Regions from separate parts of the Senimuribacter intestinalis genome, predicted to be linked through region 1. Evidence: riboswitches for the same ligand, from Rfam matches in the RefSeq annotation. Region 1 holds a riboswitch; each other region holds the start of a gene.
The links. A riboswitch is a leader RNA that binds a small molecule or an ion and turns the genes downstream of it on or off. The one in region 1 is predicted to bind cobalamin.

Region 1 (8,045 bases):
AATTCTTATAAAGGCGCAGATGGGGTGGATTTTGCAGCGTTAATCTATATGCTCAATGAAATAGAAGGGCTTGAGCGGATCCGTTTTATGACTTCACATCCGAAAGATTTGTCTGATAAGCTAATCCAGGCATTTGTGGACTGCGATAAGCTCTGCAAGAATATTCATCTGCCGGTACAGTCAGGCAGCAGCCGGATTCTCAAAGCCATGAACCGTCACTACGATAAAGAGCAGTATCTGGCTCTTGTTGAGAAGCTGAAAACTGCTGTACCTGGCATCACTATGTCAACGGATATTATTGTAGGATTTCCGGGAGAAACAGAAGAGGACTTTGCAGAAACGCTGGATTTAGTCAGCAAAGCACGCTATGATTCCGCTTTTACTTTCCTATATTCCATCAGGAAGGGCACGCCGGCGGAAAAGTATGAGGATCAGATTCCAGAGGAAGTTAAGCATGAGCGGTTTAATCGGCTGGTAGAATTGATGAACGGCATCAGCGCGGAAAAGAACGCCGCCTATGTGGGAACTGTGCAGCAGGTGCTGGTAGAAGGACCGAGCAAAACAGGAAGTAAAACCTTTGCAGGAAGAACCGATGGGTTTAAGCTGGTGAACTTCCGCAGCGAGACTGACATGACAGGAAAGATGATAGATGTAAAGATTACAAAGAGCAACACCTTCAGCCTGGAAGGAGAAATTTTATGAATCCGAAGCTGAGAAATCTTTGCACTGTCATTACAGATTTTGTGCCGGGCTGTGAGCAGGAAGCGCGGGATAGGGAAGTTATGCTTCGTTTTTTACAAGAAAACGACAATTGTCTGGTGCGGGAGAATCTGACTGCACATTTTACAGCTTCCTCGTGGATTGTCAATGATGGTGGCGATAAAGTACTTATGGTCTACCACAATCTGTATGACTCTTGGGCCTGGACTGGCGGTCACGCTGACGGTGAAGCCGATCTGCTTTCTGTTGCAATCCGTGAAGCAAAGGAAGAAACTGGGGTGCAGGATTTCAAGGTGCTGCGGCGTGTACCGTTTTCTCTTGAAATTATCACCGTAGACGGTCATGAAAAACGCGGCGATTACGTGCCGTCACACCTTCATTTGAATTTGACCTACCTGCTGCAGGCAGATGAAAATGCGCCGCTTTCTGTTAAAGCAGATGAAAACAGCGGAGTGCAGTGGATTCCTGTCAGTCAGCTTGCGCAGCGCGTCAGCGAACCGTGGATGCTAAAGCGGGTATATGGAAAGCTTATTAGCAGGGCGTAGGTGCGGTGTGCATATATTTTGAAAAAATACTTAAAATATGCACATTATCGTGCATATTTTGACGATAAACTTCGAATATATGCATTTTTTTAAGAAAACTCATGTCGTTTATAGGAAATTTTAGCTGAATATATAGAGAGTTGTACATATTTTGAAGAAAACTCCTGAAAATATGCATGTATGGTCGAAAAATTATGCATATTTTAGGAGTTTTTTTATTATATATGCATTTCTGCAGGAATCTAATGCTACTAAATTGATGGGGAAAAAATTCATCTCCAGTTATGAGAAGGCTATAAAGAAATTTCAAACGTTGTTAGCATTAGGCGACTATAAAGATGTAAAGACTCAAACTAAAAACTGTTTTGCAGGTGAGTACGGAAGAAATTGTGAAGTGACAAAATCAACATTCGTACAGAAAGAAAAAGCTATAATTGAGTTGATTTTACATTGCAAAAGACGAACAAAATAGCTATAATGAATTACTAAAGAGTTAACATTATAGTTATGTGCAGGCGGGTTTCTTTTTAGTGAGATTATAATGACACAATAGCAGGAGGAACAATGGGGAAAGTAATCAAGGATACGATTCATGCGAATGGAATAGATATTGGAATTTACACACAGGATTTTGAAAATGAATTCATTTCATTAACAGATATTGCTCGGTATAAGAGTGATGACCCAACAGCAGTTATTCAAAATTGGATGAGAAATCGGGATGTGATAGAATTTTTGGGATTATGGGAAAAACTCCATAATCCGGATTTTAAACCCCTCGAATTCGAGGGGTTTAGAAAACAGGCAGGAGCAAATGCATTTACAATGTCACCAAAGAAATGGATAGAAGCTACAGAAGCTATTGGAATTGTTTCAAAAGCAGGACGTTATGGAGGAACATATGCCCATAGTGATATTGCAATGTCCTTTGCAACGTGGATTTCGCCAGAATTTCAGTTATATATAATGAAAGATTACAGAAGATTGAAGACGGACGAGAATAGTCGATTATCTTTGAACTGGAATTTGAATAGAGAAATTTCCAAATTAAATTATAAGATACATACGAATGCAATTAAAGAAAATCTTATTCCACCGGAATTAACGCCTGCGCAGATTGCTTATACATATGCAAATGAAGCTGACATGTTGAATGTTGTTTTATTTGGAAAAACAGCGAAGCAGTGGAAAGTCGAAAATCCTATGGTAAAAGGAAATATGAGAGATGGTGCGACACTAAATCAGCTTTTGGTGCTTGCAAATTTAGAGAGTTATAATGCCATTCTGATTACCCAAGGGAAAAATCAAAAAGAGAGAATGGAGTTGCTTCGTCAACTGACGATACAACAACTGCAGACGTTGGAAGCTGTAAGCTTGAATAATCTTCCGCAAGTAGCAGAACGCTAGTGTTTTCCTGCAAACCAGAGTTTAACAGGGTTGCAAAATTAAACCGCACTAATATATTCCTCAAGAACCTTCAGGGATTTTGGTACCGGCAGATCCGCAGGCAGGATGCCTTTTTTTACGAGGCTTTCAAAGAGCTCCATGGCTGCAGGCTTTTTTAAATTGGTCTGCTGCAAGATGGTGTCGTTTGAAAAAACCTCGACAGGAGTGCCGTGCATCAGTGTTTTACCTTCTGCAATTAATACGATTTCATCAGCCCATTCCAAAGCATAATCGACGTTATGGGTGGACATAAGAATTGTAATACCTTGTTCTACGAGCATATCCACAATTTTGTTGACGATGATTGTATGCTTAGGGTCGAGAGAGGAGGCTGGTTCATCTAAAATGATGATTTCCGGGTGCATGACTAAAACATCGGCAATAGAAACCTGTTTCTTTTGACCTCCGGAAAGAGAGTGGGTGGGTTTATGCTGAAAATCTGTAATTTCCAGAGTTTCGATGACTTTTGCGACCTCTTTGCGTGCATCTTGCTCGCTCATTCCCATGTTAAGAGCGCCAAAAGAAATTTCCTGTGTCACTGAGGCAGAAAACAGCTGATTATCCGGGTCCTGAAAGACAATGCCTACCTTGCTTCGAAGGTCTAAAAGACCTTTTTTGCTGTAGTCCACAGGCTTTCCGTCTAAGTAGAGTGTACCTTCTGAAGGTTTGTGAATGCCGTTTAAGCACAGGAAAAAAGTAGACTTTCCAGCGCCGTTTGCACCCATAAAGGCAACCTTGCGGCCACGCTCAATTTCCAGACTGAGTCCGTTTAAGGAATAGCTTTTTTCGTCGTCGTAGGAAAAAAATAAATTGTCTGCTTTAATGATAATATCTTTCGTCATGTCTTTCGCGGAAGCTCCTATCTCCATAATTTAAACCATAAAGTAAAAGCCAAAAGGGCAGTTTCATAAAGTACAATGTAGTAGATATTTCTTTTGCTGGTGGGATGGCTTTCTTCCAGCACTCTAATTTCACCATCATATCCTCTGGACTCCATAGCGTCATAAAGATTTCTGGAACGCTTCATAGATCTGATAAACAGCGCCTGCACCATAGAGGCAAAAGATTTTATTGATGTTTTAAAATCCTTGTGTCCAAGGCGGGCGCTTTGTGAAGTGGAAATGTAGTAGGCTACGTCCAGCAGCACAAAGATATACCGGTAAATCAGAAGCATGAGCTCTATCATAAGAGCTGGCACATGAAGCTTTCTGAGGACGCTTAGAATATCTGTCATAGTAGTATTAAAAGATAAAAAGTATAGACAGGATACGGCGGCTAGTGCTGTAGTGATAAGCTGTGCCCCGTGCAAAATGCCTGCAAAACTTCCAGTGACGTACCAGCTTCCAATAGGAACTGCAAAGGCGTCAAGGGGATGTTTTCCGATGTTGATGATAATGGCAGTAGTGCTCAGTATGAGAAAGGCCAGGGGGACCATCATCAAATTTCTGTATCTGGCAGCGGAAATACCGCCGCGAACAATGGTTAGCCAGCTGTTGACTCCAATGACAAAGACGCCCATAGCAATGGAACGACTGACAATACAAAAAATGAGAGTCAGCATTGCAAAAGCGAACTTTTCCATGGGGTTTACATATCTGAGTTTTGACAAATAGCACAGCTTATCTACAATAATCATAATTTATTTATTCATCCTTCATCCATTTTTTTCTTTCGTAAAACCGACCCATAAAGAAGGCGAGAATGCCGACTCCGATACCGGTCTGTACGCAGAAAATTAAACTTTCGATTTCACCGGGAATTTCACCGCCCAGATAGCTTTCCAAAATCGGTGTAAACCAAGGTTCATATTCACCGCCCTGTATTTCTTCTATAGCGCCGCCAGCAGCGTCATCAGAGCCGCCAAATTCAGCGTCTTTGAGCATTAAGAAGGGTACGACTGCGATGAGAATTGCCAGAATCAGAAGCAGAACCACAAGACCCTTTTTAGATTTCTTCTTATCCATATTATTTGCCCTCCTTGATAAATCCGATTGATTTCAGTTCAGGTTTCGCAAAGGATTCTAAACCGATGACGATGATAACAGTCAAAATGCCTTCTACGATAGCAAGAGGTACTTGCGTCGTAGCAAAAATACCCATGAATTTCGCAAGAGAAGCACCGACACCTCCTACTTCTGAAGGATAAGCCAGAGCCAGCTGCAGACTGGTAATGCAGTATGTAAGCAAATCACCTAAGGCAGCTGCCAGAAATACAGAAAACATTTTGTTTACCTTTAACTTTTTGCATAGCTTGTACACGCCATAGGTGATAAAAGGTCCTGCGATAGCCATGGAGAAAGTGTTCGCTCCAAGGGTAGTAAGACCGCCGTGAGCCAGCAGAATTGCCTGAAATAAAAGTACGATAATTCCCAAAATGCTGACTGCTGCAGGACCGAAAAGGATTGCGCCAAGACCGGTTCCTGTCATGTGAGAGCAGCTTCCTGTAACCGATGGAATTTTTAGCGAGGAAATTACAAAGATAAATGCACCTGCCATGGCAAGTACAGTGATAATTTTTCTATTATCTGTAAGGGTATTTCTGATGGAGAAAAAACCCCAGATAAGAAATGGAACGCATATCGCTCCCCATACCAGACAGTAGGTTCCGGGTAAGTAGCCCTCCATAATGTGCATGGCATTTGCCGTGGGAACCATACCAAAGACCAGTGAAAAAACTGTTACAATTGATAAAAATAATTTTTGCCTTTTTGTCATAAAGTATCTCCTTTCTTGATAAACAAATGAACAAAACACGAAATGTTGTATCTCTACGCAATAAAAAATCCTGTCATTTATGACAGGTGCAGCGATAGAAAAGTATGCAAAAAATACTTTCCGTTTCGTGTTCACACCCGGTCATCGTTCGTAACCTGTGTAAATTGGCTGTATTTGGGTAGTTCTTCTGACTTAGACATCTGGCACCCTTATCTTGCCTTCCCAGTTTCCCAGTGACATAAATTAAGATAGGGCTACGTCATTACAGCGGCGCGACCGTGCAGGACTTTCACCTGCTTCTCTTTTAAACCCCTTGAAAGGGACCCTTATACATTCAATTGTAACCTCATTATATTACCGGAGGTTGTATTTTGTCAAGCGGAGGATAGGGGCAAAAAAAGATTCTGTACAAATGCGATTTGATATGATACAATGTCAGCGTAGAAGCGTTGATGCTTTGAAATAACAACTGAATGACAAGTATTTCTTGTCTGTTTTAACAGCAAAGAGGGAAACAGGTGCAAATCCTGTGCGGTTGCCGCCGCTGTAAGGAAGGAGTCATGCCGAAATACCACTGGACAGATAGTCTGGGAAGGTGTGCATGATGAAGATATCCGAGCCAGAAGACCTGCTTGAAATACTAGGAGTGCGCCTGACGGTTATCAGGTTTCCTAAACGACAGATACAGAAAATACGGGCTGTAGCATATTTTGCTACAGCATTTTTATTATTCTAATATTAAAACTTGCTTAGGAGAAATCAAAGTGGAAGAAAGAGAGTTAGAGCTAAGGAAGAAGCTGCTGATTGAAAAGATCAGTCGAAATCCAGACAGGAAATACGGGCAGAATGACAAAACTTCTGCTGTCTGGAAAAATTATGCATTAGCAAGTCCGGACGGCAAATGTGTCTACCAAAGCTTTTCTGATGAAGAACTGCTCGCTTATCTAAGGCGTTTAGCGTCAGAACTGGGGTATGGCCCTACGCAGGGAGAAGTATTTTGGATATTGAAAGACTACATCAAACAAAGGTTTGGTAAATGGCCTTATGCGCTTCGTGCTGCAGGGCTTTCCGCGTCAGCAGGTAAAGGCGGAAAAACTATGGAGCAGATGGAAAAAGAGCGATTGCATAAGGAAAAGCTTCTTGACATGGTCAGAGAAAAAGCACTGGAGCTTGGGAAAATTCCGCATCCCAGAGATCTGCCTGAGGTTTGCAGGGAAATCAAAAAATATTACAGCGGCTGGACTTCTGTTATTAAAGCTGCAAAGCTGGATGCTGATTTTCTTAAAAGAGCAGTCTATAAGATTCCTGATTTAGAACTGGAATATATCAATATGCTGGAAGCAGTTAGAAATTTTGCTCATGAAATAGGACGAAGTCCTCTTCATGGAGAAATTGAACAGGCTGTTAAGCAGGCGCTCATAGAGCGATGCGGCTCCTGGCGCAATGCGCTGTTTCAGATTGATTTGGAACCGGTCCTCCGAATGGAGCCTTTTCACGATATTTATATCGACCATAGAATGACAGAAAATCGAAGGCATCATTCTGACAGTCTCTATGGCTGCTATTATAAGGTATTGAATCTGGATGAAGATGATAGAAAGCGCCTTGGTATGGTAAAAGATATCTATCTGAAAAACGGAAAAATTCCTATGAAAAAGGAAGTGCCAAGACAGCTGCGGCAGGATTTGCACGAAAAATGCGGTTCCTGGGGTAACGTTCTCTATCAGATTGGCGTTACGCCAAAGGAATACTACGAGGAGAAAAATAAAAAGAAAAATAGTAATCAAGGAAAGTAAGAGGAATAAAAAGATGAATCAGAAACAAGACACCGCGATTCTGGTAGTCAGCTTTGGCACCAGCTATAACGAAAATAGAAAGGTCACAATAGATGCTATTGAGCAGGCAGTTGCGGATGCTTTTTCAGATTATCCGGTGCGGCGTGCTTTTACCAGTCAGATGATTATTAATAAGCTAAAGAAAAGAGATGGACTTCATATCGACAACGAAGCTGAGTCACTGCAGCATGCAGCAGCAGATGGATTCAGAAAGCTGGTGATACAGCCGACACATTTGATGAATGGAACAGAGTATCACGACCTTCTGCGCGATGTGGAAAAACATAGAGATCTTTTTGCAGCTGCAGTACTTGGAGAACCTCTTTTAACTGATAAAGAGGATTTTGAGAAAGTTGCAGCTGCCATGGTGGAAGACACAAAAGAGCATACGGATGAAAAGACGGCCGTGGTGTTGATGGGACATGGAACAGGTGTTGAGGCAAACAGGGTATACTTTGATTTGCAAGATGAGCTCAGAAAACAGGGACACCACAACTATTTTATCGCAACTGTGGAAGCGGTACCAACGCTGGAAGATATTCTTCCTGCCTTAAAGGAAGGCGGTTATGAAAAAATTGTGCTGCAGCCTTTAATGATTGTTGCAGGCGATCATGCCAATAACGATATGGCAAGTGATGATGAAGATTCATGGAAAACGATTCTGGAAAAAGAGGGCTATGCGGTGCAGTGTGTACTGCGAGGCATGGGGCAGATTCCTGCAATCAGAGAAATTTTTGCGCAGCATACAGCAAGGGCATTTGAAAAGCTTAAATAAGCATCCCGA
Region 2 (8,045 bases), on a different contig from region 1:
TGACCTGAATGATTTATACAGAAGAGTAATCAACAGAAACAACAGACTGAACCGTCTGTTGGAACTGGGCGCACCTGATATTATCGTCAGAAATGAAAAGAGAATGCTGCAGGAAGCTGTAGACTCTCTGATTGACAACGGCAGAAGAGGAAGACCTGTTACTGGTCCTGGCTCCAGACCGCTGAAATCTTTGTCCGACATGCTGAAGGGTAAGCAGGGTCGTTTCAGACAGAACCTGCTGGGTAAGCGTGTTGACTACTCCGGACGTTCTGTAATCGTAGTCGGACCGGAACTGAAATTCTATCAGTGCGGTCTGCCTAAGAAAATGGCGCTGGAACTGTTCAAGCCTTTCATCATGAAAGAACTGGTTGAACAGGGCTATGCCCACAATATCAAGAACGCCAAGAGAATGGTAGAAAAAGTAAGACCGGAAGTATGGGATGTATTAGAAGGTGTCATCAAAGAACACCCTGTAATGCTGAACCGTGCACCGACGCTGCATAGACTGGGTATCCAGGCATTTGAACCGGTACTGGTAGAAGGTAAGGCAATCAAGCTGCACCCGTTGGTATGTACAGCATTCAATGCTGACTTTGACGGAGACCAGATGGCGGTACACGTACCGCTTTCCGTAGAAGCACAGGCAGAAGCCAGATTCTTGATGCTGTCCATCAATAACATTCTGGCGCCAAAGGATGGTTCCCCAATCACTACGCCGACACAGGATATGATTCTGGGTGCGTACTATCTGACCTATCCGGGCACCTGCAAAAAGGTTGAAATCGTTGACGGCAAGGAAAAGGTTTCCTATGATAAAGACGAATTTAACGACAGAAAAGCTTCTGAAGCGCACAAGGCCGCAGGCTTTGAGCGTGTACCGGAAAAGGGCGACGGCAAAGTATTTACTGACCTTGATGAAATGTTGATGGCATATCAGGATGAAATCGTTGATATCCACGCTAAGGTAAAGGTTAGAATGTACCTTGACGAAAATGACCAGAGAGGACATCTGGTTGAATCCACTGTGGGAAGATTCATCTACAACCAGCAGATTCCGCAGGATCTCGGCTTTGTTGACAGAAATGTTGACCCGTATTCCTTGGAAGTTGACTTCCTTTGCGACAAGAAAAAGCTGGGTGCGATTATCGATAAGTGCTACAAAGCACATGGCAATACTGGAACTGTTATCATGCTTGACTATATCAAGGATATGGGATATCACTATTCCACAAAGGCTGCCGTTACAATCGGTATCGACGATATGAAAATTCCTGACAACAAATGGGATATCGTAGCAGAATCTCAGAAAGAAGTTGACAAATACGAAAAAGCTTTCAGAATGGGTCTGATTTCAAACTCTGAAAGATACGATAAAGTTATTGAAATCTGGAACAAGACTACGGATGATGTAGCAGACGCACTGATGGAATCTTTGGATCCGCAGAACAATCTGAACATCATGGCAACATCCGGAGCCAGAGGTAGTAAGAACCAGATCAGACAGGTCGGCGGTATGCGTGGTCTGATGGCGAACGCAACTGGTAAGACTGTAGAAATTCCAATTAAGGCGAACTTCCGTGAAGGGCTTTCAATCTTGGAATACTTCATTTCTTCCAACGGTGCTCGTAAAGGTCTTGCCGATACAGCGCTTCGTACAGCCGACTCCGGTTATCTGACAAGAAGACTGGTTGACGTATCTCATAACGTTATCGTTAGGGAATTTGACTGCGGCACTGACGAGGGTGTGGAGGTTAGAGCCTTTACCGACGGTAAAGAAGTCATCGAACCTTTGAATCAGCGTATCGCAGGAAGAACTGCGCTTCTTGACATTGTAAATCCGCAGACCGGGGAAATCATTGTTGAACAGGGCGAGGAAATCAGCGATGAACAGGCAATGGATGTTGTCAACGCAGGCATTGACTCCGTTGCAATCCGTTCCGTTATGACTTGTCACTCCAGAACCGGTATTTGTGCAAAATGCTACGGAAGAAACCTGGCAACAGGTGAAGAGGTTAATATCGGTGAATCTGTCGGTATCACTGCGGCACAGTCCATCGGTGAGCCGGGTACACAGCTGACTATGAGAACATTCCATACCGGTGGTGTTGCAGGTTCCGATATCACCCACGGTCTTCCGAGAGTAGAGGAATTGTTCGAGGCTAGAAAGCCAAAGGGTCTTGCAGAAATCTGCGAGGCAAACGGCAGAGTAATCGATATTCAGCCTAGAACTGACAATAAGACAGAGGTTATCGTAAGAAGCGATGACGGAGAAGATATGACTTACGTTGTGCCTTATGGCGCAAGACTTGCCGTAAAGAAGGACGATTATATCCTTGCCGGCGGTAACATCACCAGCGGTCCTTTGAACCCGCACGATATTTTGAGACTCAACGGTGTTGAGGGCGTATATCAGTACCTGCTCAAGGAAGTGCAGCGTGTATATAAGAACCAGGGTGTAGATATCAACGACAAGCACGTAGAGGTTATCGTAAGCCAGATGCTTTCCAAGTTCAAGATTGAAGACGCAGGCGATACGGATCTGCTTCCGGGTGGTCTGTACAGCAAGTTTGAAATCAAGGAAGCAAACGAAGCTGCCTTTGCAGCAGACGGCGAACCTGCAAAAGCGAAACAGATGCTGCTTGGTATTACCAAGGCTTCTCTGGCAACTAACTCCTTCTTGTCTGCAGCATCCTTCCAGGAAACCACCAGGGTTCTGACTGATGCCGCAATTAAGGGCAAGAACGATAAGCTGATGGGTCTGAAGGAAAACGTTATCATCGGTAAGCTGATTCCTGCAGGAACCGGTATGAAGCGTTACAAAAATATTGACGTGGATTACGGTGTAAATGAGGAATTCATGCGTGAATATACTCGTATGCAGGAAGAGGCCCTGTTAGAAGCTGAAGCTGACGTGGAAGCGATGGATGATGAAAGCGCAGAAGATTTGGATTTGATGAGCATGCCTAACGAGGGTATTATGGAAATGGATACAGCATTGGTGCTGGAACCGGAAGAATCCGAGCTGATTGAATTAGAATAAGAGACTGGATATTGTAAAGGGGCTACTTGTACGGTTGACCAATTAGGTTGATCTGAGGAGGTAGCTCCTTTTTGTTAGTACGTTCTGTGCCGCCTGTGCATATATTCGTAAAAAAGACCTAAAATATGCATAACGTCCTGAAGGAATCTGCATATTTTTGGCGATTTTTCCTCTCATATGCATTTTCGCCAATAAAATACTCTGAAATAGCAACGCGATTACCGGTTCGCAGTGAAAAATATGCATATATAATGCAAAATCCCCGCAAATATGCAGACTGATGTGCATATTTGCGGAGATTTCTTTAAAAATATGCATTTTGCCATGAGGAAGGAGTATCGTGGAATCATCGTTAAATTGGGAGCCAGTCATTTTTATTGACTTAATAGGAATTGTGCGATATATTGAAATTAATTTAGGGAAAAGATTTGGCGGTGAATTCTGAAAGGAGAAAGGATATGAACCCGATTGAAACCAAAGATTTAATCATACGCGACAGCGTTTTTGAGGATTTAAAGTATTTTGACCCATGGGAAAGGCAGCCTGCAGTAACGGAGTTTTTCAGCATTGCGGACGGGCAGAGTCTGGAGGATGTGACCAAGGCATATGTGAAATTTGATGAGGCTGCCGATATGCGCCAGTACACTATTTGTCTGCGCGAGAGCGGTGAGCCGGTGGGAAGAATTATTCTTGGCGATATCATAGAAGGCTGGAAGTGTGAAATTTGGCGGATTTACATTGCGGATACGGCACTTCGCGGCAAAGGCTACGGCAGACAGGCTATGGAAGCGACCATGAAACTGTGCTTTGAGGATTTTGGGATGAAACGGGTATATCTGGATCATTACACGGGAAATCCAGCGGCGCACCTGTATCTGAATCTGGGATTTCAGTACGAGGGCGTGCTGCGAAAGAACTGCCGGAAGAACGGCGTCCTCTATGATGTGCACCTGATGTCCATGCTGGCGGAGGAATACTTTGAGCGATATGGTAAATGAATGCAGTGAATAAGCTGGAAAAACGCCAACACGCCGAAAAAAATTATGCCAACACGCCGAAAAAAATAGACACAGATAAAATGAAAAAACCGGCTTTTTTAATGATTCTTATTGGCGTAGGTGATTATGCTTACCGAAGGCAGGATGGAATTTATGTAGTGCCGGTGGGATGTCTAAAGAATTAAGAATAATTAACAGCCGCCTAGCGAAAAGGGCGGCTGTCTTTATAAGTGGAGTTTGACAGGTTTACGGCGTTTCCTTTTGTACACTCTTCAAGAGATTTTTCCGTCAGTCTGAGAACGGTTTCTGATGTTGACAAAAATAAAAGAATCACGAATATTTGTCACATTTCTTTTTTCATGCCTTTGCCCTGTTTGAAGACATGCAAAAGTCTTGCATTTTCGCTCAAATTGTGTATAATGATATATGAAAATTGAAAAGAGCTTGCCAGTACCCGAAAGGGTTTAAAGGAAAACAGGTGAAATTCCTGTACGCCGCCAACGCTGTAACAGAGGAGTCTTCTTCATGATGTCACTGGGAAACCGGGAAGGCGAAGAAAGATGCTGATACTGGAGTCAGAACACCAGCTGGGAAGCAGCGCAAACGCATTGGAGAGATATGATGCGAAAGTATCTCTGCCGGATGCGTTATTTTTTTATATGGAGGGCACTAATGAAAAAACTATTTAAACTGGAAGAAAATCACACCACTGTCAGACAGGAAGTACGCGCCGGTCTGACAACCTTTTTTGCCATGGCGTATATCATTTTTCTGAACCCGGTATTTCTGTCATCTACAGGCATGAGTTCCGGCGGCGTTATGGTTGCTACATGTCTTTCTGCCGCAGCAGGCACGCTGCTGTGTGCATTTTTGAGCAATAAGCCTTTTGCGATGGCGCCGGGTATGGGGATGAATGCCTTTTTTGCGTATACCCTATGCGGAATTTACGGATATTCATGGCAGCAGGCGCTGGCACTTACCTTCCTTTCCGGAATCCTATTTTTTCTAATTGTTATCTCGCCTCTGAGAGATAAGATAATCAATGCAGTACCTGTAAATCTGAAATACGCTATAAGCGCCGGCGTGGGTCTGTTTATAGCGCTCATTGGTCTTCTGGATACAGGGATTATATCTTTAGCAAGCGGAATGCCTGCTCTCGGGGATCTCAGTTCGCCTACAGTTCTGATTGCATTGCTTGGAGTGGCAATCACAGCTGTTTTGGTGGTATTGAACATAAATGGAAGTTTGATTATCGGTATGGTGATAACGATTGTACTGAGTCTGGCGGCAGGACAGACAGCGATGCCCGACCACCTTGCAGAGTTTCCGGGCGCAATAGCGGACGTGGCTTTTAAGCTTGATTTTTCCGGATTGATTTCAGGAAAAGCGGGCTTGTCCGGTATCCTGTCACTTATTGCGCTTATTATCTCATTGACCATGGTTGATATGTTTGATACCCTTGGTTTTTTAATCGGCACCAGCTCCAGGGCGGGAATGACTGATGAAAAGGGAACCATGCCGGGAAGCGGGTCGATTTTAATTGCTGATGCGGCAGGTTCTGTGATGGGCGCTTTATTTGGAACCTCTACCGTTACATGCTATGCGGAATCGATTTCCGGGATTGCGGCAGGCGGAAAAACCGGTCTGACTGCTGTAACAACTGCTTTGTGCTTCTTGCTGGCGGTTGTGTTCTCGCCTCTGACAGGGGTGATGACAAGTGCTGTAACTGCACCGGCTTTGATTATCGTGGGAATGTATCTTCTCATGGAAGTGAAAAAAGTTGATTTTGGTCGTCTGGATGACGCCATTCCTGCATTTATTACCATAGTGGCGATGCCTATGACATACTCCATTACGACAGGAATTGCTGCGGGATTTATTTTTTATCTGATTTGCAAAATTGCCGCTGGCAGAAGAAATGAGGTGAATCTGCCTGTTGTGGCGCTGGCTATGGTATTTTTTCTTTATTTCTGCCTGTAAAATTTAGGTTTGCAGTATTTTGAATATATGCCTTTTCTTTAGCTGGTTCAATTCATCACGTGTTGGAGCTGTGAGTGCAGTGGCTTCGGTGAGGTCGGTAAGAGGATTCTCGGTAGCGATACATTTGCTGACAAAGGAATCGTATCGACCAAGGGAAAGACTGCAGAACAGACCAACGATAATTGAAGATGTACCAAAATTGCTGGTAAGATCCAGAACCAGCAAATCATTTTTATTTGCAGTATTTGCGAGGAAAATCCTCTGGGATGAATCGAAAGTCTGCACTGTTCCTGTGTAATAATAGGTGCACTTAGCAAAATCGGTGGGGTCGACTACACGCCCATAAAAGGAAGCTTTTTCTTGATTTATGGTCAAGATGTTGACCTCTTTGTTTTTTTTCTGTATGAGAGAGGGTACGTACACATAATAGATTTTTCCTGGTTGTGAAGAACCGGGTGTTTCTTGTGATAAATTCTCAGTTGGAAGTAAATAGTCCATGTCAAGAAGCTGTGAAATATGAACATCAAGATTCTTTGCAATAATAATGAGTGTTTCCACATCAATTGATACTTCCCCACGCTCATATTTTGAAAGGGAAGATTTACTTTTGTTAATGAGTAGAGCAAATTCTGCCAAACTGTAATGTTTTTGTTTCCTGTAGTGACGAATGCGCTGACCAAGTATACTGCGTATTGTTTCTTCCATGCTGTACCTCCGCAAAGATTTCATATAATTGCTTTTTTCTCTGAAATAAAGTAAAACTCGTAAAGTTTTTTATTAGTATAGCATATTTTATGCAAAAAATCCAATGTTGTTGGAAAAAAGTGCAGAAAATAGTCGTAAAATGAAAATACCGTTTTTTGAAAAGGAAAAGGAAGTTCTTTATAATGATAGAAAATTTATTATAAGGAGTGATTATTTTGAAAGATCGAAGAAAGTATTTCATTGTGTTTTTATTGACCCTGTCTACTTTGTGCTATAATTTGCCCTATTTAAGTTCGACTTTTTATACGCAATTTTTGGAGGCATTTCATTTATCTAATCAGCAGGCGGGGATGCTACTGACGATGTTTTCTTTTACAGCAACGCCGGGATATCTGCTGGGTGGTATTTTAGCAGATAGATTTTCACCGAAGAAGCTGGTTGTAATTTCACAGCTTTTGACAGCAGGTCTGGGCATCCTTATGACCTTTGCACCTAACTACTTGGTGTTAATTGGCTGCTATTTGGGATTCGGCGTATCGACAACCTTCATTCACTGGTCGGCATATTTGAAATTGGTTCGTGCACAGGCAGATGAAAACGAAGAAGGAAAGATGTTTGGATTCTTTGAAATGTGTGCAGCAATTGTAGGTGCAATTATGAGTTACGGTGTGCTGGCGGCACTGTCACAGTTTGCAGAAAGCATGGGATTCAGATATGTAACGACAATTTTTGCCGTTGTAATTGCGATTGTGGCTATTTTAATTATGGTGCTGGTGAAGGATGTAAAGGGCTTAGAGTCTAACGATGATTTCAAGTTTTCTATGCTTGGAAGAGCGCTGGCGCATCCGGTGACCTGGTTGAACGGGTTTATTGTTATGGGGTTGTTTATTGTGATCTCTGGTGCAACATATCTCAACCCGTTTTTATCTGGCTTGTTCGGTGTATCTGTGACTTTCAGTACAGCTTTTGCAATTGCAAATCGTTCGGTGGTAAGAATCATCCTCTCGCCGCTGGGAGGGCTTCTTCTGGATAAGTGCCGCACGCCTAAATTCTTGATTCTGGTTTGTATCGCTATAGGTATTACGATTGTGGGTCTGCTGTTTGTTCCGCATCAGGAATCCAGCAAAACAATTGCGGTGATTTTGAGTATTGTACTTATCAGTGTAATTGCGCTGAGCCGTTCCGGCCTATATACTCCGATTCCTGAAGCGAAGGTTCCTTTTGAAATTACCGGAACTTCTATGGGGATTGCTTCAGCAGTAGGCTATTCAACTGACCTGTGGCTGTATAATTTATGTGGAAAATGGCTGGATACAAAAGGC
Region 3 (8,045 bases), on a different contig from region 1:
TGCTGCCCAGGACAGGCAGGTCATCGCTGCTGCTGATGATACTACTAATGTTAAAACCAGCAGCAAAGATACTAATTTTCTTTTCATTCTTTTTTCCTCCTTAAAATATATGTCAATATTTTATAAGCAAATTTATTCCGGCAGTTTGCAGCCTACATCTTCACCCAAATCACAGGTATATGCCCACACGATGGAATCTCCATCTTTCAGCGTATAGGCAGAGCATCCATAATTTGGGAACCAGCCGTTTACTTTGTACATCCAGCCGCTTAAATTACCGCCGTCGAACTCGTAGAGATAGTTGATTCCTTCTATATAGTAAGAACCAAATGCTGGTGTATAAGAAGACTCTACGTGAATTTTCTTATCCCGGCATACTTTGTTCAACACATCAAATACTGTGCTTCCTTCTTTTACAGTCACCTTGGTGGTCGGCAAAATCGTACCGTCAGATGGCACATATGCCTCAAGAGCCGGATTCTCCAGTTTGGATAAATCCTGCGCCAAAGTATCGCAGCGAATTTCGATGGATACGGTAATATTCTTAGATTCTGGTTTATCAGAAGGATTGTCATTGGAAGAATTTCCATTCTTGTTGGAAGAAGAACTGCTGCCTTTCTTATCTCCTGTTTTTCCATCGTTGCTCTCAGCATCCTGCTGTGCCTCTTCTTCCAGTTCCTCGATATCCAGTTTCTTTTTCTTGCCGTCCTTGTGCATTTTCTTTGTGACAATGACGTAATCGCCGCCTTCTGACACGCTGAAAGTCGCCGTCTGACTCTCTTTGGAAAGCTTGGCATCGGAAACATATTCTAAAGTACCCTTTTCTAGGTCAACTTTATAGGCATACGCCTTTGTCTCTTTTTCCAGATACATCGGCGCAGTCACACTAATTTTTCCGCCGAAGCTGCCATCCTGATAGAAAGAGACCACCTGCCCCTGCAGCGAAAGTTCCGCAAGAATCTCAGAAATCTGACTGTAGTATGGTCCTTCTTCCTGTGCAGTCAGGTTCATGGTAACCGGCTTTTTCAGATTTTCTCCTGCAATCACATAAGACAATTCTTTGTCCTTTTTAAAATCAACCGTGTAGTTTTCAGATCTCTTTTCTTTAGCCAGTTTTTCTGCGTCTTCCACAGATACCACATCGCTATTATCAGCCTTTTTAAAAGCCTTGATATCATCTTTTAGCTGTTCGTAGGCATCTTTTTCGGCGTTGTACTCACTGGCCTCATCCTCCGCTACTGCTTTGGCTTTATTTATCTGCTGCGCAAAGGCAAGCAGTGTATATGGAGCATACTGTCCCTCTTCATTTCCAGCATTTACCTTCTGTTCATCGTAAAGACTCTGAGCAGCTGTAATCTGTTCCTGCAGAGAATCACCGTAGTCAGCCTTCTCAACATCCATATCATAAATCAGATACGCTGCGATAGCAATGACGATAATTGCCACTGCCGCTGCCCGGATTCTCTTCATTCTGACTTTCTTTTCAAATTCTTTATCCATACTACTTTACTTTAACCTTCTTTACCGAACTATAGCTTCCGTAAATCTTATTCCCCTTGGCGTCGGTTCTGTAAGCTCTGACTTTAACGTAATAGGTCTTCCCCGATTTCAGACTCTTCACAGTCTTCGACAAGGTGGACTTAGAAGCAGACGCAGTCTTGCTTGCCGTGAATTTGCTGTTTGCTGCGTAAACAATCTGATATCCGCTGGCATTTGTAACCTTTTTCCACTTTACCACAAAGGTCTTTGCTTTAGAAGATTTCAGTGAAGAAATTGTAGCCTTTGCAGGTTTTGTCAGCGGTTTTTCACCATCTGTCATATCGTAAAGGCTGTTCTTTTTGTTTACAAATCTGTCATAGGCCACCAGTCCATAATACCCCTGCTCTGTTGCCATGCCGTTGATAACCGGCTGGTAGCCGCCTGTAGCAGTATTTACATGTCTGAATCCGCCCTGTGCATCGTAGAAGGTCATCAGACCATCAACTGCGCTTTTTCCATTCTTAACAAAACGCGCATCTTTTCCCGGATCAATCCCCAGTGCTGTCATCGCAACAATAGTCTGTACAATGCTTTCAGAGTTTTCAGTTCCCCATGAATCATAGGTACCGTTATCCTTCTGCATATCTGACAAGCATTGCACTGCCTTATCCACAGCTTTCTTTACTTCACTGCGACCAGTATACGGCGCCAGTGCCTGCAGCGCCATAGCTGTAATATCCACATCGGCTTTGGAGCCGGACAGTGCAAAACCACCGTCTGTAAGCTGCTGCCTCAAAATTTCCTGAATCAGTTTATCCCTGGTTGTCTGCACTTCCACGCCTTTTACTTTTGGAATCGTGTAATTCTTAGAATCCAGTGCAATAAGCGCCCAAATTGTGCCATTAATTCCCTGCCACTTAACCTGATTGAAGTCCGCCAGTTTTTCCAGCAGATTATAACCGCCTACATTGCTTGGATCCTTGCCAATAGCACTGAGCGCCAGAATCGTTCTGGAATACTCTGTGTACTTCTTCGCATGAAGAACACCTTTACATTCTTTGACGGTTTTCACCACATCGTTATAGTAATCGCTGAAAAGCTGGTCATTCAAGTTTGCACCAGAACGCGCCAGTCCCAAAATCATCCACTCTGTTCCATAAGTAGCACCCTTTTCAGTCAGCTGCTTTGTAATATAGGTCTTAGTTTTTTCAAGCGCTTCATTGTACGGTGTGTCACTGTCCGCCGCAAAGGCAAAGCTTGTCATTAACGACAAGACCAGACAAAACGCTACAAACAAGGATAGTAGTTTTCTTTTCATAGATTCCTCCTTTATACAACCAAATCTTTCTAATCAGATTCCGCTTTTCTTACTCTTTTGGAGACTCCTGTAGAGTAAGGACCTGGCATCAAATCACTCTGCCAACCTGCGAAAACCATTATTTATATATTCCATACTTTATTTTAATCCGCTCTAATTTCTTTATGATGCTGTTGCCAAACAGAAACACACATAGCGCCGCTGTACTGCCGTGGTACGCATCATAAGGTGCGCCTGAGATGTACAAAAGTCTCATCTGTTCAATAGATAATTCTGCTCCAGGTGCGCCCGCTGATGTTACCAGTGCGCATATATTCATAATCCCTCCGTAAAGGACGAAGGTTGTAACAAAGGTAAATATTGCCAAAGTCACTCCGTCTACAGGCAGCCGCTTTCGCTGCAGCAGCACACCCGCTAAAAGTCCCAGAAAACCGAAGACATAGAGTCTCCATCCGAAAAATGTTCCGTCTGTGCCCGGCCATATCTGATAGCATACATATGCGATCAGTATTCCAAATATCACGCACAGTACTGGTCCCATAATTAGCTTAAAGTGGCGTGATTTCAGCTCATCCAGATCCACCTTGTTAAATGCCAAACCTGCAAGAAAGCCCAGAATGCCCCAGCAAAACATCTGCCACGGTGTCCACGGTCCCTGTCCCATGTAAAAATTGCAGACAAACCGGGATACCGCACCAATGAGGAATCCTGCCTCCGGTCCCAGAGAAATACCTGATATGATAATCATCGCCGTACCGATTTGCAGCGGCAGCGTAATATGGCAAAACAGCTGCAGGCTTACCGTCAGCGCCGACATCATGGCGATAAGAACGATTTCTCTCGCTTTTGGCTTTCGTTTTTCAAAGACCATGAAGAAAGGCAGCATGGTATAAATCAGCAGAATCACGCTGACAATCATAAACTTGCTCTTTCCAAACTGCAGTCCAATGAAAATTGTCAGTGGCATTGCCAGAAAAATCAGCGCTGCCGATACCAGCGTCCGTTTACGATGTGCTGCTTCTACCTGAGTTAAATTGTAGCTTTTAGCCATGCAGCCACCTCCTCACAGGTGATACCGTCCGGCTTCCACTGACGAATAATCTTATTTGCCGTGGTTGTGTAAAAGTTGTTGCCGGAGAAGAAGGTCTTCGGATCACCAATAGATACAATGTCTCCGTCAAAGAACATTGCGCACTTATCCGCATATTCTGCGCAGAACTCTACATCGTGAGAAACCATAAAAATGGTCACGCCGCTTTCCACCAGCTTTCGCAGAATCCCCGCAAGGGTTCTCTTGAAAAAAGGATCAAGCCCCTTAGTCGGCTCATCCAAAAGCAGAATCTTAGGCTCCAGCAGAAGGATTTTGCCAAGTGCCAGCCTCTGCTGTTCTCCACCAGACAAATCGTAAGGATTCGCCTTGCGAAGATGCTCTATTTCCATCAGCTTAAGCATAGCGTTAACATGCTCAATTCTGCTGCTGTCTGACATTTTCATAAAATGCAGGGCTTCCAGCAGTTCCTCTTCCACTGTAATCTCTGTAAAAAGCGCCTGCGGATTCTGTGGAAGCATAGACATGATATCCCTGTCGGTTTTCACCGTGCCCCGCTGCGCCTTTAGCATGCCTGCAATCATTTTCAGGGTCGTACTCTTTCCGGTTCCATTTCCGCCAAGAAGACAATACCACTGATTCTCTTCCACGGAAAGATTCAGACCCCGCAGTACTTCACCGCTTTCTCTGCTGTATTTAAACCAAAGGTCTTTCACCGTGATTACTGCCTTGCCGGAAGACTCTGCCGGCTGCTCTTCTACTGGTGTTGTAACCTCCGGGCTCTTTCCCTCCAGCAGTTCTGCCGCCTTAAGTCTGCCCTCTCTGATGGTCAGCGGGCTCTTCTCATCAGGCAATACACTAGAAAAAATTCTCATCACTGCAGGCAGCCCATAGAACATTGGATGCCTATCCGCTTCTGATTCTCCGGACAGGAATTCTCCAATTTTTCCCGGCTCATCAAAAGCGATAACCTCACCTTTGTCCATAACCATGACTTTGTCTGCCATAGGGAATATCTCCTCAAGGCGATGTTCCGAAATAATAATGGTCGTACCAAGATCTCTGTTAATTTTATATATTGTTGATAAAAATTCTGAAGCCGCAATAGGATCCAGCTGGGAAGTCGGTTCGTCCAGAATCAGAAGCTTCGGCTGCATTGCCATAATGGACGCCAGATTGAGAAGCTGCTTCTGTCCGCCAGACAGTTCGCTTACATTTTTGCGAAACCAGCCCTGAATGTCGAAATAGCTTGCCATTTCTGCCACTTTTCGCTTAATAGTCGCATTGTCCATGCCCAAACTTTCAAGACCAAAGGCAAGCTCGTGCCAAACCTTATCCGTAACAATCTGATTGTCCGGATTCTGCTGTACAAATCCAATTTCCGTTACACTGCGCCGATCATCGAGGTCTGCCACAGGCTCTCCACAGTACAAAACCTGCCCCTGCAGATTGCCGTAGGGAATCAAATTTTTCTTCAGTTGCTTCAAAAGAGTGCTTTTTCCGCAGCCCGACTTGCCGCACAGTACGATAAACTCGCTGGGCTCTATAGCAAAACTTACATCCTTTAAGGCGTTACCTTCCGCTAGAGGATAAGAAAAAGTCACATGTTCAAGTCTAATTGTTTCCATTTATATTCTCCTATGATATCGACAATCATCGGTGCCGCTGATAAAATTGCGTAGCTGATTAAAATCAGCGCTGTTGTCAAATCCAACTGAGGAAAGACCAGTTTCGGATAAAAGTACATGTTGGTAACACCCAGATAAGCCCCATAAAATACCGGACATGCCGTCACTGCCATCAATATCAGCATGGCAATATCTCTTCTCGAAAACTTGAAGAGGTGAAAGCTTGTTCTGCCCTTCAGTCCATAACCTCTGGCTTCCATAGAGTCGGCACTTTCAATAGATGCTTCCAATGACCATGCGATTAAGATGGATACTTCCTTTAAAAGCTGTCTGGCGCGTCTGATTAAATTTCCTTCGGTATGACTGCGTTTCATGCATTTTTGTCCCAGAGTAATTTCCGCAAAGCGGTTTTTGAGCAGGGGGATAAATCTGAAAATCATGGACAGGGTCAGCCCCAGCACTGGTGCAACTTTTCCGAAGAGGTAAATCAGCTTATCCGCTGTAATAATTACGTTGAAACAGGAAAACCACACAACCACGGCAATGAGCATAACTGCAGATGCAATACCGTAAACGATAGACTCGGCTGTAATCCTGTTGGTATTGATATACATCAGCACCGTTTCTCCATTGTTGTTGAAGAACATGTTGATAATTACCATGACAAGAAGCATAGCCAGCGAAATCCCAAGGTTCAGCTTCAGGCTCTTAAAGCCTTTGAGCACGAAGGCATAGCTCCAGGAAAATACCAGGCTCACCGCCAAAAAGTACGGTGAAATAGAAAACATAGTAATACCCACAACCAGTGCAAAATAGGTAATGTTTACAAGGGGGTGAAAGGAACAAAATTCCGCCGTTTCACCAAGTCCTTTATTTTCCATAGCCCACCTCCTGTGATATGAGATTATTTTCCTCAGACAATAAAAAGGCTGTAGCACAAAGGTGCTACAGTCCGTTTTTTCTGTATGTTCTATCTTGCTTAGCCAATAACCGTCAGCCGCTTCAGTACTCCATGCAGGTCTTCTGGCTCAGAAATCATCACACTGCTATCCTTCCCGACGTTTCACCACGAAACGTTAGTGGTTTCTTAGCAGCATTCCTTCAATACAGCGACGGTAACCGCGCAGGACTCACACCTGCTTCCCTCTTAGCTGACAACTTATCAGAACATGAAATAGTTTCATTCAATTGTTTCTAATGATTTATATACAGTATAGCACAGGCGGAAAGCTTTGTACAGTATAAAACTCTGCTTCCAAATCAGTTTACCATTTTTACAAAGTATTTTCTCAAAACATAGCTGGCAGCCCGTTTCTTCTTTCAGTCTATCATCTTCCAAATTTTGTATTGACTAGGGGATTTTTCCATGATAAAATTAGTACAAGGAGAAAAAGGCAAACTTTTACTATTTTGTCATTTTCTCTTTTTTGATTTTGCTGATTTCGTTCAAAGAAAGGGAGAAATATGAAACAAAAATCACAATTACGCCTGACTGATGATCTGGTCTTCTACTTTGTCTATGCGTCCGATACAGATGCATCCCGCCATGCACTGATGGCTATGCTGAATCTGGTTCTGGACCGCAAAGATGATCCCATTACAGAGGTTACCGTTCTAAACAGCGTGCACAAAGGCTTCAAACCGAGCGATAAAGGCACGATTATGGACATCCGCGCCAAAACCCATGATGGAGAGCAGTTCAACGTGGAAATGCAGAATAAAGTACAGGATGGCTTCGAAAACCGTATTCTGCTGTATGGCTGCCGCATGACAAATTCTTCATTGGATTCCGGGGAAAACTATGATAAAATGAAGAAAAACGTAGTCATCTCTTTTGTCAACGGCATACAGTTCAGCCATATTCCGGATTTCCATACCCGGTTTATCATGGCAGAGGACACCTACGGGTACCCTCTGACTGACAAGCTGGAAATTCATTTTCTGGAGTTGGGGAAACTGCAGGCGCAAGATCCTTCGCTGATGAGCCCGTTGGAGCAGTTCTGTTCCTATATAAAATACGTTGGTGATGACCAGAAAGAAGACTATGTTGCAAAACTCTTAGAAACTGATGAGGAGGCAATCCATATGTCCGATCGGGTATACAAAAATGTTACAGACGATGAAGTCTTAGAAGTTCTCTTATGGCATGAGGAGATGGCAAAACACGACCGTACTACGGAACGTGATGCAGCCAGACGAGAAGGTCTCGCAGAAGGTAAAGCAGAAGGTATAGAACAGGGCATCGCCGCCCTTATTTTGGATAATCTGGAAGAAGGAAAGACGCAGGTACAGATTCTCTCTAAGCTGCAAAAGCACTTCTCCCTAACCGAGGATAAAGCACAAGAGTACTATTTAAAATATAGCAAGACGTACTAAGCGTTCCCATCCATAAAGAAATATAGAATGAACAAACCCTGCAAGGCGTATGCCTTACAGGGTTTTCATGTTTAGTATTAAGTTGATGTTTGATTATACTAATTCTACGAACACTACTTCAGCGCAATCGCCTCTTCTAGGTCCCAGCTTCAGAATTCTTGTATATCCACCGTTTCTGTCAGCATACTTTGGTGCA
Region 4 (8,045 bases), on a different contig from region 1:
CCTCCTTTATTACATTCTGAAAAAAAGGCAAAGAATCAGAATAGCGATGAAAGGTTTCTGTATCCTGCAGCTTAATCGAAAGCAGTACGCCATACTGCAAGTCAAGTTCCGAAGACAAGTCACTGACTTCTCTCCTGTAAGCTGCCAGCTCATTTTTTGAAAGATCCACAAGTGCCAGAATATCCAAATCTGACTCTTCATCATTATCCCCTCTAGCATAAGAACCATAAAGCCAAATATGATTTAGTTTGTTCCCAAAAATATGGCACAGTGCGCTGCGAAGCTCTTCTAAAATATGATTCAGTTCCAGGATTCTCACTTGCACCACCTCCTTGCTTATTTATCCCTATTATACTATTTCCATTATAGAAAATCCATACAAAATTATAAAGAGCTGCAGGCATCTTTTACCTACAGCTGCTTTAATTCTTATAACAACTCTTCCGTTACCTTTTTCAACTCTTCTCTAATTGCGATGTGCTGCGGACATGCCTCCTCACATTTACCGCAACCGATACATTCCTTCGCCTGTTTCAGACCGTGACCGGAAACCAGCCAGCTTTCCTGATGCTGCGCCATGGCTTTGTCCCGATAAAGGGTCAGGTAGTTCATGGCAGTAAAGGATCCGGAGATGCCAATCTGTATCGGGCAGACCTTTGCGCAATAATTACAGACAGTACACGGAATCATCGGTATCCTCGCCAGTTCCTCCTGCGCATTTTTCAGCGTTTCTCTCTGCTCTGCAGTAAGTCCTGTAAATTCCCTCATGTAGGACAGATTATCTTCCATCTGCGCTACATTGCTCATGCCGGAAAGTACTGTCATCACCCCGTCTAAATCAGCCGCAAAGCGAACTGCCCACGAAGCAACCGATGAATCCGGTTCTGCTTCTTTAAAAATCTTAACGACAGATTCCGGCGGTGTTGCCAACATGCCCCCTTTTACTGGTTCCATAACGATAACCGGCTTGCCGTGTTTTTTTGCCACTTCGTAACAGCCTCTGGACTGTACAGTCGGATTTTCCCAATCCGCATAGTTGATCTGCAGCTGCACAAACTCCATCTCCGGATGGGCTGTCAGAATCTCTTCCAGTTCCTCCGGGGTAGAATGAAAAGAAAATCCGACATGCTTAATCAGTCCCGCCTTTTTCTTTTCCTGCACCCAGTTCCACATATCATACTCGTCGAAATAACGGCTTCTGCCCTCTCCCAAATTGTGCAGCAAATAAAAATCGAAATATCCTGCGCCTGTCTGTTTCAAAGAAACCTCAAACTGTTCATAGGCTTCTTCCTTGGTCTTGCAATTAATCCATGCTGCATTCTTTGTGGCTAGCTGAAAGCTTTCCCGTGGATATCTTTCAACCAGCGCCTTGCGAATCGCATCTTCCGAACCAGCATAAGCCCAGGCTGTATCAAAATATGTAAATCCCGCTTCCATAAACAAATCGACCATTTTACTGGTTTCCTCTACATCGATGACGCCGTCCTTCTGCGGCAGTCTCATCAATCCGAATCCCAGCTTCTTAATGTCTTTCCCAAGGTCATTCATCACATTTCCTCCTTTTTGTTGAATTAAAGTGCGTACGCTTTGAAAATCTCTGGCAGACAGGTCTCGCAAAATTCTTCTGTGCGCGCTCTCAGACTGTAGCTGCCGTCACTTACACTCCAGCAGAACATCTGCCCGTAAAGTATATCCGCCAAAGTATGGGTTAAAACTTCTGCCGGCGTATCTTTTGCCAGATTTCCTTCTTCTACCCCTGCCTGAATCAATCGGCTGATCGAATCCAGATCAAACTTGAGCTTTCCACGGGGACCTGTCTCCTCCGAAGAAGAAATATCAGACAAACTTCTGATCCACTCCTGAGAAAGCTTATATCCGCTGTCTTCAATACATGCCGAAAAATGCACCATATAATAGATGATTTTTTCTATGAAAGTATCCTGCAGGCTCATGGCCTTATCCAAAACCTCGCTGAAAGCACCATATCCAAGCGCAAATACAATATCCTCTTTCTTCTTAAAATAAGTATAAAAGGTGCCCTTCGAAACACCTGCCAGTGCAGTGATCTCGTCAACTGTCGCCTGAGAAAGTCCTTTCTCTGCGATAATTTTGCTGCCTGCATCCAGCAGTTTTTTCTTTGTTGCAAGGGCAGCAATCTGTCTGCTCGTCATAAGCGTGCCTCCTTTTTCTTTATTATACTGTATAATTGACTATCAGTCAATGACTTATAGTCAATTTTAAAAAAACTGCACTGCTTGATATTTCCTCATCAAACAGCGCAGCTTATCTCTTGCAGCATATGTTTATTTCCTATCCTGCTCCCACAGTTTATCTGCCACCGGCGCCCAGTTCTTTGCATATTCTGTGCACTTTCCACAAAGATGCTCACAGGATTCCGGCGCTTCTAAATCCGTAGATTTTGCTCCGGTCTTCTTTACTAATTCCTGCAGAATTCCTGGGTTTTCCAGCATAGGGCAAGGCCGCAGATGATTGTCATTAAACGGCTGTCCATCACGATATGCAAGAAATAGCGGCTGACGCAAACAATCAAGAAGTGACTTTTCTTTGATATTAGCGCCGGAGTAGTGAATAAATACACAAGGTTCCACGTCTCCGTTGGCATTGATATGGCAATACCTTTCCCCTGCCGCAATGCAGCCATGTACAAACTCTCCATCGTTTTGAAAGTCAATCGCAAATATCTCTTTACCACCTGTAATACCGCGGATTTCCCTGATTTTATCGTGCATATAAACTCTCTGTTCCGGTGTCAAAAGCAGTTCTGTACTCGCATTGACACCCACCGGCATATAATGGAAATACCATGCAAAAACACAGCCTTTATCGATAAGCATATCCAGGAATTCATCACTGGTTACAGTCAAATAGTTCTTGCTCGTATAGCAAATCGACACACCGAAAGGAATTCTCTTTTCATGCATCAAATCCATCGCCGCCAAGGCTTTCTGGAAATGGCCTTCTCCTCTTCTCCCGTCGTTGCTTTCTTCAAAACCCTCAATGCTAACCGATACAAAGAAATTACCTACTCGAAGAAGGTCGTCACAGAATGCTTCATCAATCAGTGTACCGTTGGTAAACGCATGAAATGCACAATCGCTGTGTTTTTCGCACAGACGGATAATTTCCTTTTTCTTAATCAGCGGTTCGCCGCCGGTGAACAGAAAAGCGTGAATACCCAATTCTTTACCTTCTGTGATAATTCTATCCATATCCTCAAAAGAAAGGTTCATTTTATCGCCATATTCCGCAGCCCAACAACCGGTACAGTGCATATTGCACGCTGTTGTAGGGTCCATCAGAATAATCCATGGAATATTGCACTGGTATCTTTCAGACATTTTCAGAGAAGTCTTGTAACCACGAAAACCAGACTCATATCCGGCATTTAAAGCAAAGGTCTTCAAAATATGCGGATCCACATTGCGCAAAATATTTTGTGTATAATGGGTCCACTTGCTATTCGGGTCTTTTGCCAGCTTTCTCAAAAGTTCATAGGAAGAACCTTCCCATGCGTCTCCTAAAATTTTCTCCAGCATATTAATCATAGGAAGCATAACTTCGGTCAAATCCTTTTCCTGTCCCTTGTTGATAATCGACTCCAAGCCTTTTTCGAAGGCTTTTCTTTCCATGATATGTTTTACATCCTTTACCAAAATATTCCACCTCCAGTTTATTCGTCTCTATGAAGATATATTTCCTTTTTTTCGTAACATATTATACTGCACTTTTCAAAAATTAGAACTAGACAATTTCCTGGATTTGACTAATCAAAAGCTGCACCAAAATGGTGCAGCCCGTATTTTCTGCATGTCTCCTAACTCAAAGGGCATCGTTCTTACTCACCTTCCCGTTTCCAGGGGCTAGTCTAAAACCCTCGAACAAGAACTCTCCCTTACAGTGGCGGTACCGTGCAGGATTCTCACCTGCTTCCATCTTAGCGCCCAATCCAATCGGGAGAACATGATTTAATAAATATCTTTTTTTACATACCGCAAATAGCCGGCTCCAATCCCAAGCAGCCCAATTACCATCCCGATTGCGACCAGTGTCCCATCGAGACTGCCCGCTGTCACGATATCCGCTCCTTCGCAGTAGGCGAAAGGCGTCACATATTTTAAAAACGCCGCCGCTTCCGCAATGTTGGCAATGAGATTCAGAAAATACATCATAAAAGCGATGCCAAGTCCGGCGCCCACGCTGCCTTTACGTGTGAAAGCAGAAATCCCGAAGCAAATCCCCGCCAGCTCCAGTTGCAGCAGATAATACGCAAGATGCAGCAAATTGATTTCCCTCCAGGGAATCGCTTCACCTACCGCCGCTATAGCGCACACAGAAATCCCATAAACCAGCAGATTCATCGCCGTCACCTGCACCAATACCGCAAGGAGTTTTTCTGTCACGACCCGCCTGCGGCTAATCGGATGGGTCAGCAGAAATTCAGCCGTTCCATCTTTTTCTTCCTTGCTCAAAATACCAGCCGCGCACAGACAGGCATAGAATGCGCCGCCAAGCCCCAGCACATTACCGCATTCCACAGCATAAAACCCAGTCAGCCTGCCGAAGTTCAGACGGTCCATTCCAAAAGCGTCGGAAAAAGAGCCCATGGAAGCAAACACATCGCCAACACTCTCCATCTGTCCTTTCATCTCCGGAAAGAGGAAGATGCAAACTGCCAGAAGAAAAGAAATCGCCGCGGTCCAAATCAAAAACGAAACGCGACCCTGTCTCAGCTCATGTCTAACCAATATCACAGCGCCTCACCATCCTTTTCATAATAGTGAAGAAATACCTCTTCCAAATCCGGCTCAGATACGGCGAGATCCGCAATCTGTCCATCCGCAAGCCTTCTCAGCAACTTGTTCATATCGCCGCTGTAAAGAAAGCTGGTCTGCCCCGCAATCTCTTTCCGGTCACGAATTCCGCAAAGTCCGTCAAGATTTACGCTGCCGCAAACCGCAACACGCCTGGCGCTGGTGCGAGAAAGGGCTTCTACCCGATCGCAGGCAATGATCTTTCCTGCTCGAATGATGGCGGCGCGGCTGCAATTTCGCTGCACCTCCGACAAAATATGACTGGACAAAAAAATAGTCGTTCCATCTGCATTGCGCTCCCGAAGAATTTCAAAAAATTCTTTCTGCATCAGTGGGTCAAGACCGCTGGTCGGTTCGTCCAGAATTAAAATTTCCGGCTGATGCTGCAGCGCGCAGACAATGGCGACTTTTTTCCTGTTACCAAAAGAGAGTTCCTCCACTTTTCGTTTCTCAGAAAGTTGTAATCTTTCACAAAGCCGCACAGCTTCCTTTCTGCAGTCCTTTTTTCGCAAGTCCGCAGACAGCTTCAAGATATCTTTCACCCGCATTCCGCGATAAAAAATTGCTTCCGACGGAAGATATCCAGTCCTGGCAAGAATCTGCTCTCTTTCTTCGCAAGCAGCAAGTCCGCTCACCCAGGCGTCTCCTCCGGTCTTTTTTATGAGCCCCATCATCGTGCGGATTGTCGTAGATTTCCCTGCGCCGTTGGGACCGATGAATCCAAAGAATTCTCCTTCGGAAACGGTCAGACTGACGCCAGAGATTCCCCGGTTTTTTCCATAATATTTAGTCAAATTTTCTAACTTGATTGCATCCATCTCGTCACTCCTTCCGAAGATAAATACTTTTCCAAAATGCGATCAGTCTGGTAAAATCCTTTTCCATTTCTGCGGTATTCACAGGTCCTCGCTGCACCATCTCCCACAGATATCCTTCCGACGCCCAGTACATCTCCCTGTACATCATGGGAATATCCAGTCCTGGCACAAACTGCGCCGGATCAAAGTTGATACGGGCGCGATCCGCTTTCAGGTTAAAATACCGGTGATAGCTTTCAGAAACAGCTGCGCAGATTTCCGGGTCCTTTTCGTAAAATGCTTTGATGGTAAAATTCGCCATGTCCGGATACTGACTGATCAGTTCCATTTTTGCCCGCATGCCCCGTTCCATACTCTCAAACAACCCCTGCTGACTGTAGCATTCGCATTCAGTCAAATATGCAATGGTCTTCTTTGCACAAGTATCCCACAAAAACAGATATAATTCCTTCTTGTTGTGAAAATAGTGAAACAGCAGCGATTTGCTGATTCCCGCTGCCTCTGCGATTTCACGCATAGGACTGTTATGATAGGTATTCTGCGAAAAACCTTGTAACCTGCATTGATGATTGCTTGCTGTTTTTCTTCCGGCAAAGAAAAAAATTTTTCGTTCACGGTAACTCCTCCATTCCCGACCGACTTTATTCTATTATAAAGCCGTTGACCGATTTTGAGAAGGGTGCAATTCCTTCTATCCAGTTTCCTGGTATTTTTCTACGGCAGGTTTTGCATATGATTGTGCATATGTCGCCACTTCATCACTAATTTGCACAACTTCCACTCCTGCTGGTTGTGCAAATCCTACTGCCCACGCTGCCTCTTGCACAACTTTTGCGCTCCGTAACGCGAAAAAACATTTTTTTCATCAAAAAAGTTGTGCAAAACGAGTCATTTTTATCTTGCTTTGCACAACATACATAATATTAAACGCCACGATTTTCGTAAAAGTTGTGCAAATTACTTTTTTCAAGCTTTCCCTGCACAACCGAACCAACAAAAAGTTGTGTAGAAACAATTTTTATCGCATCATCTGCACAACCGCAATCTGAAAACGCGTATCTCCCGCAATACATTCTTCTGACCCTGCGATTAAATATCACAGATAACGCAATCACATGCTCCGCTTCTTGTTCATCACCCGTTTAATCTGATCTACCACGTGGAGAAAAGACCCCTTGTCCACCTTATAACTATAGGAAACCAGTTCCCCGCCCCGCTCGCAAAAGCTGCGCAAAAACTGCTTTTCCTTAGACGCGATAAAGGTTTCATAGCCTTCCGGCACGATGACTACATCGTTCTCAGCAAAGAACTGTTCCTCTTTTCCAAAGAACCCCGCAAGCTGCGTCGCCATCCCTTCACTCCAGCTGCCCAGCCCCTGGCAGTTATTTCTGACTACACCCGCGAATGCGTCGCTGGCGCAGAAAATGCCCACCTTCTGCGTATCTCCAATTTTAGCCAGACGGACAATGGTATGCACCGACGGCGTCATGGCAACCATCGCAAGCGGTTTATTGCTTCTTAGGTAGGATTCCACCTCTGTAAAATGGGTGGACGTAGTTAAAATCAAATCGTAATCCGCATTGAGACTTTCCGCTGCTTCCTCGATTCTATCAAGATCAAAGGCTGCCGTCTCAGCATAGCCAATCTGGGAAAGCTGCCCCTCAATCATCTGTAGCGTCTCAGGATTACAGTCCACCAAAGCAACCTTCACCACATCGTATTTTTCCGCAAGCCCCCTCAGCTTCAGATCTAGATAGATTTCCATTTCTCTCGGCGTAAACCCCAGACTTTCCAGTCTGGTGAAGAGTTGGTCGATTGCTATCATGGCTTTTTCTTTACGGCTGGCAAAATCCTCTTTCTGATCTATGACAAAAGAACCGCTGCCCTGCACCATTTCTACAAAACCCTGTTCTTCCAGATACTCATAAGCGTGTTTGATGGTACCGCACGCTACACCGATTTCTCCGGAAAGATCCCGCACCGTTGGCAATTTAAACCCCGCAGCCAGCTTCCCGTCTTTAATTGCATCGGAAATCCGCTCCGCAATTTGCTTGTAAATCGGCTTTTGACTTGCCGTATCCAGCTTAAAATCCACAAACATAGCTATTTCTCCACGGCAAGATATGCTTTCCTGCCGTCTTCATACAAATTATTTCCCTGACTATCGATGATCACAACTGCCGGAAGGTTTTCCACTTCCAAACGGCGCACCGCCTCTGCGCCCAAATCTTCATAGCAGACTACTTCCGCTTTTTTGATGCACTTGGCAAGGAGCGCCCCAGCTCCGCCGATGGCGCCAAAGTATACCGCACCGTTTCGTTTCATGGCCTCGATTACCTCTGGCGAACGCTTGCCTTTTCCAATCATGCCCTTAAGTCCCAGATCCAAAAGCGCC

Region 2: linked by a shared signal. The riboswitch ahead of NFR88_RS06210 (NCS2 family permease) and the one ahead of NFR88_RS09770 (homing endonuclease associated repeat-containing protein) in region 1 are both predicted to bind cobalamin.
Region 3: linked by a shared signal. The riboswitch ahead of NFR88_RS02875 (energy-coupling factor transporter transmembrane component T) and the one ahead of NFR88_RS09770 (homing endonuclease associated repeat-containing protein) in region 1 are both predicted to bind cobalamin.
Region 4: linked by a shared signal. The riboswitch ahead of NFR88_RS03915 (radical SAM/SPASM domain-containing protein) and the one ahead of NFR88_RS09770 (homing endonuclease associated repeat-containing protein) in region 1 are both predicted to bind cobalamin.

Annotation. Positions count from the first base shown of each region.
Region 1 is NZ_CALPCF010000010.1:49,656-57,700, reverse strand. It holds gene miaB (tRNA (N6-isopentenyl adenosine(37)-C2)-methylthiotransferase MiaB) at 1-702, shown strand, start outside; gene NFR88_RS09800 (NUDIX hydrolase) at 699-1,265, shown strand; gene NFR88_RS09795 (KilA-N domain-containing protein) at 1,830-2,672, shown strand; gene NFR88_RS09790 (energy-coupling factor ABC transporter ATP-binding protein) at 2,711-3,553, opposite strand; gene cbiQ (cobalt ECF transporter T component CbiQ) at 3,571-4,347, opposite strand; gene NFR88_RS09780 (energy-coupling factor ABC transporter substrate-binding protein) at 4,355-4,675, opposite strand; gene NFR88_RS09775 (energy-coupling factor ABC transporter permease) at 4,677-5,426, opposite strand; cobalamin riboswitch at 5,587-5,769, opposite strand; cobalamin riboswitch at 5,897-6,076, shown strand; gene NFR88_RS09770 (homing endonuclease associated repeat-containing protein) at 6,191-7,222, shown strand; gene NFR88_RS09765 (sirohydrochlorin cobaltochelatase) at 7,236-8,036, shown strand.
Region 2 is NZ_CALPCF010000005.1:16,675-24,719, forward strand. It holds gene rpoC (DNA-directed RNA polymerase subunit beta') at 1-3,040, shown strand, start outside; gene NFR88_RS06200 (GNAT family N-acetyltransferase) at 3,499-4,038, shown strand; gene NFR88_RS06205 (hypothetical protein) at 4,044-4,223, shown strand; cobalamin riboswitch at 4,470-4,644, shown strand; gene NFR88_RS06210 (NCS2 family permease) at 4,711-6,018, shown strand; gene NFR88_RS06215 (helix-turn-helix domain-containing protein) at 6,022-6,723, opposite strand; gene NFR88_RS06220 (MFS transporter) at 6,966-8,045, shown strand, end outside.
Region 3 is NZ_CALPCF010000002.1:174,650-182,694, reverse strand. It holds gene NFR88_RS02900 (fibronectin type III domain-containing protein) at 1-87, opposite strand, end outside; gene NFR88_RS02895 (DUF4430 domain-containing protein) at 133-1,500, opposite strand; gene NFR88_RS02890 (fibronectin type III domain-containing protein) at 1,502-2,797, opposite strand; gene NFR88_RS02885 (ECF transporter S component) at 2,916-3,848, opposite strand; gene NFR88_RS02880 (ABC transporter ATP-binding protein) at 3,827-5,473, opposite strand; gene NFR88_RS02875 (energy-coupling factor transporter transmembrane component T) at 5,446-6,354, opposite strand; cobalamin riboswitch at 6,470-6,661, opposite strand; gene NFR88_RS02870 (Rpn family recombination-promoting nuclease/putative transposase) at 6,938-7,849, shown strand; gene rplQ (50S ribosomal protein L17) at 7,943-8,045, opposite strand, start outside.
Region 4 is NZ_CALPCF010000003.1:105,244-113,288, forward strand. It holds gene NFR88_RS03900 (nucleotidyltransferase family protein) at 1-319, opposite strand, end outside; gene NFR88_RS03905 (aldo/keto reductase) at 430-1,548, opposite strand; gene NFR88_RS03910 (TetR/AcrR family transcriptional regulator) at 1,572-2,171, opposite strand; gene NFR88_RS03915 (radical SAM/SPASM domain-containing protein) at 2,304-3,674, opposite strand; cobalamin riboswitch at 3,809-4,000, opposite strand; gene NFR88_RS03920 (ABC transporter permease subunit) at 3,987-4,772, opposite strand; gene NFR88_RS03925 (ABC transporter ATP-binding protein) at 4,769-5,650, opposite strand; gene NFR88_RS03930 (TetR/AcrR family transcriptional regulator) at 5,655-6,254, opposite strand; gene NFR88_RS03935 (GntR family transcriptional regulator) at 6,762-7,751, opposite strand; gene NFR88_RS03940 (Fe-S-containing hydro-lyase) at 7,754-8,045, opposite strand, start outside.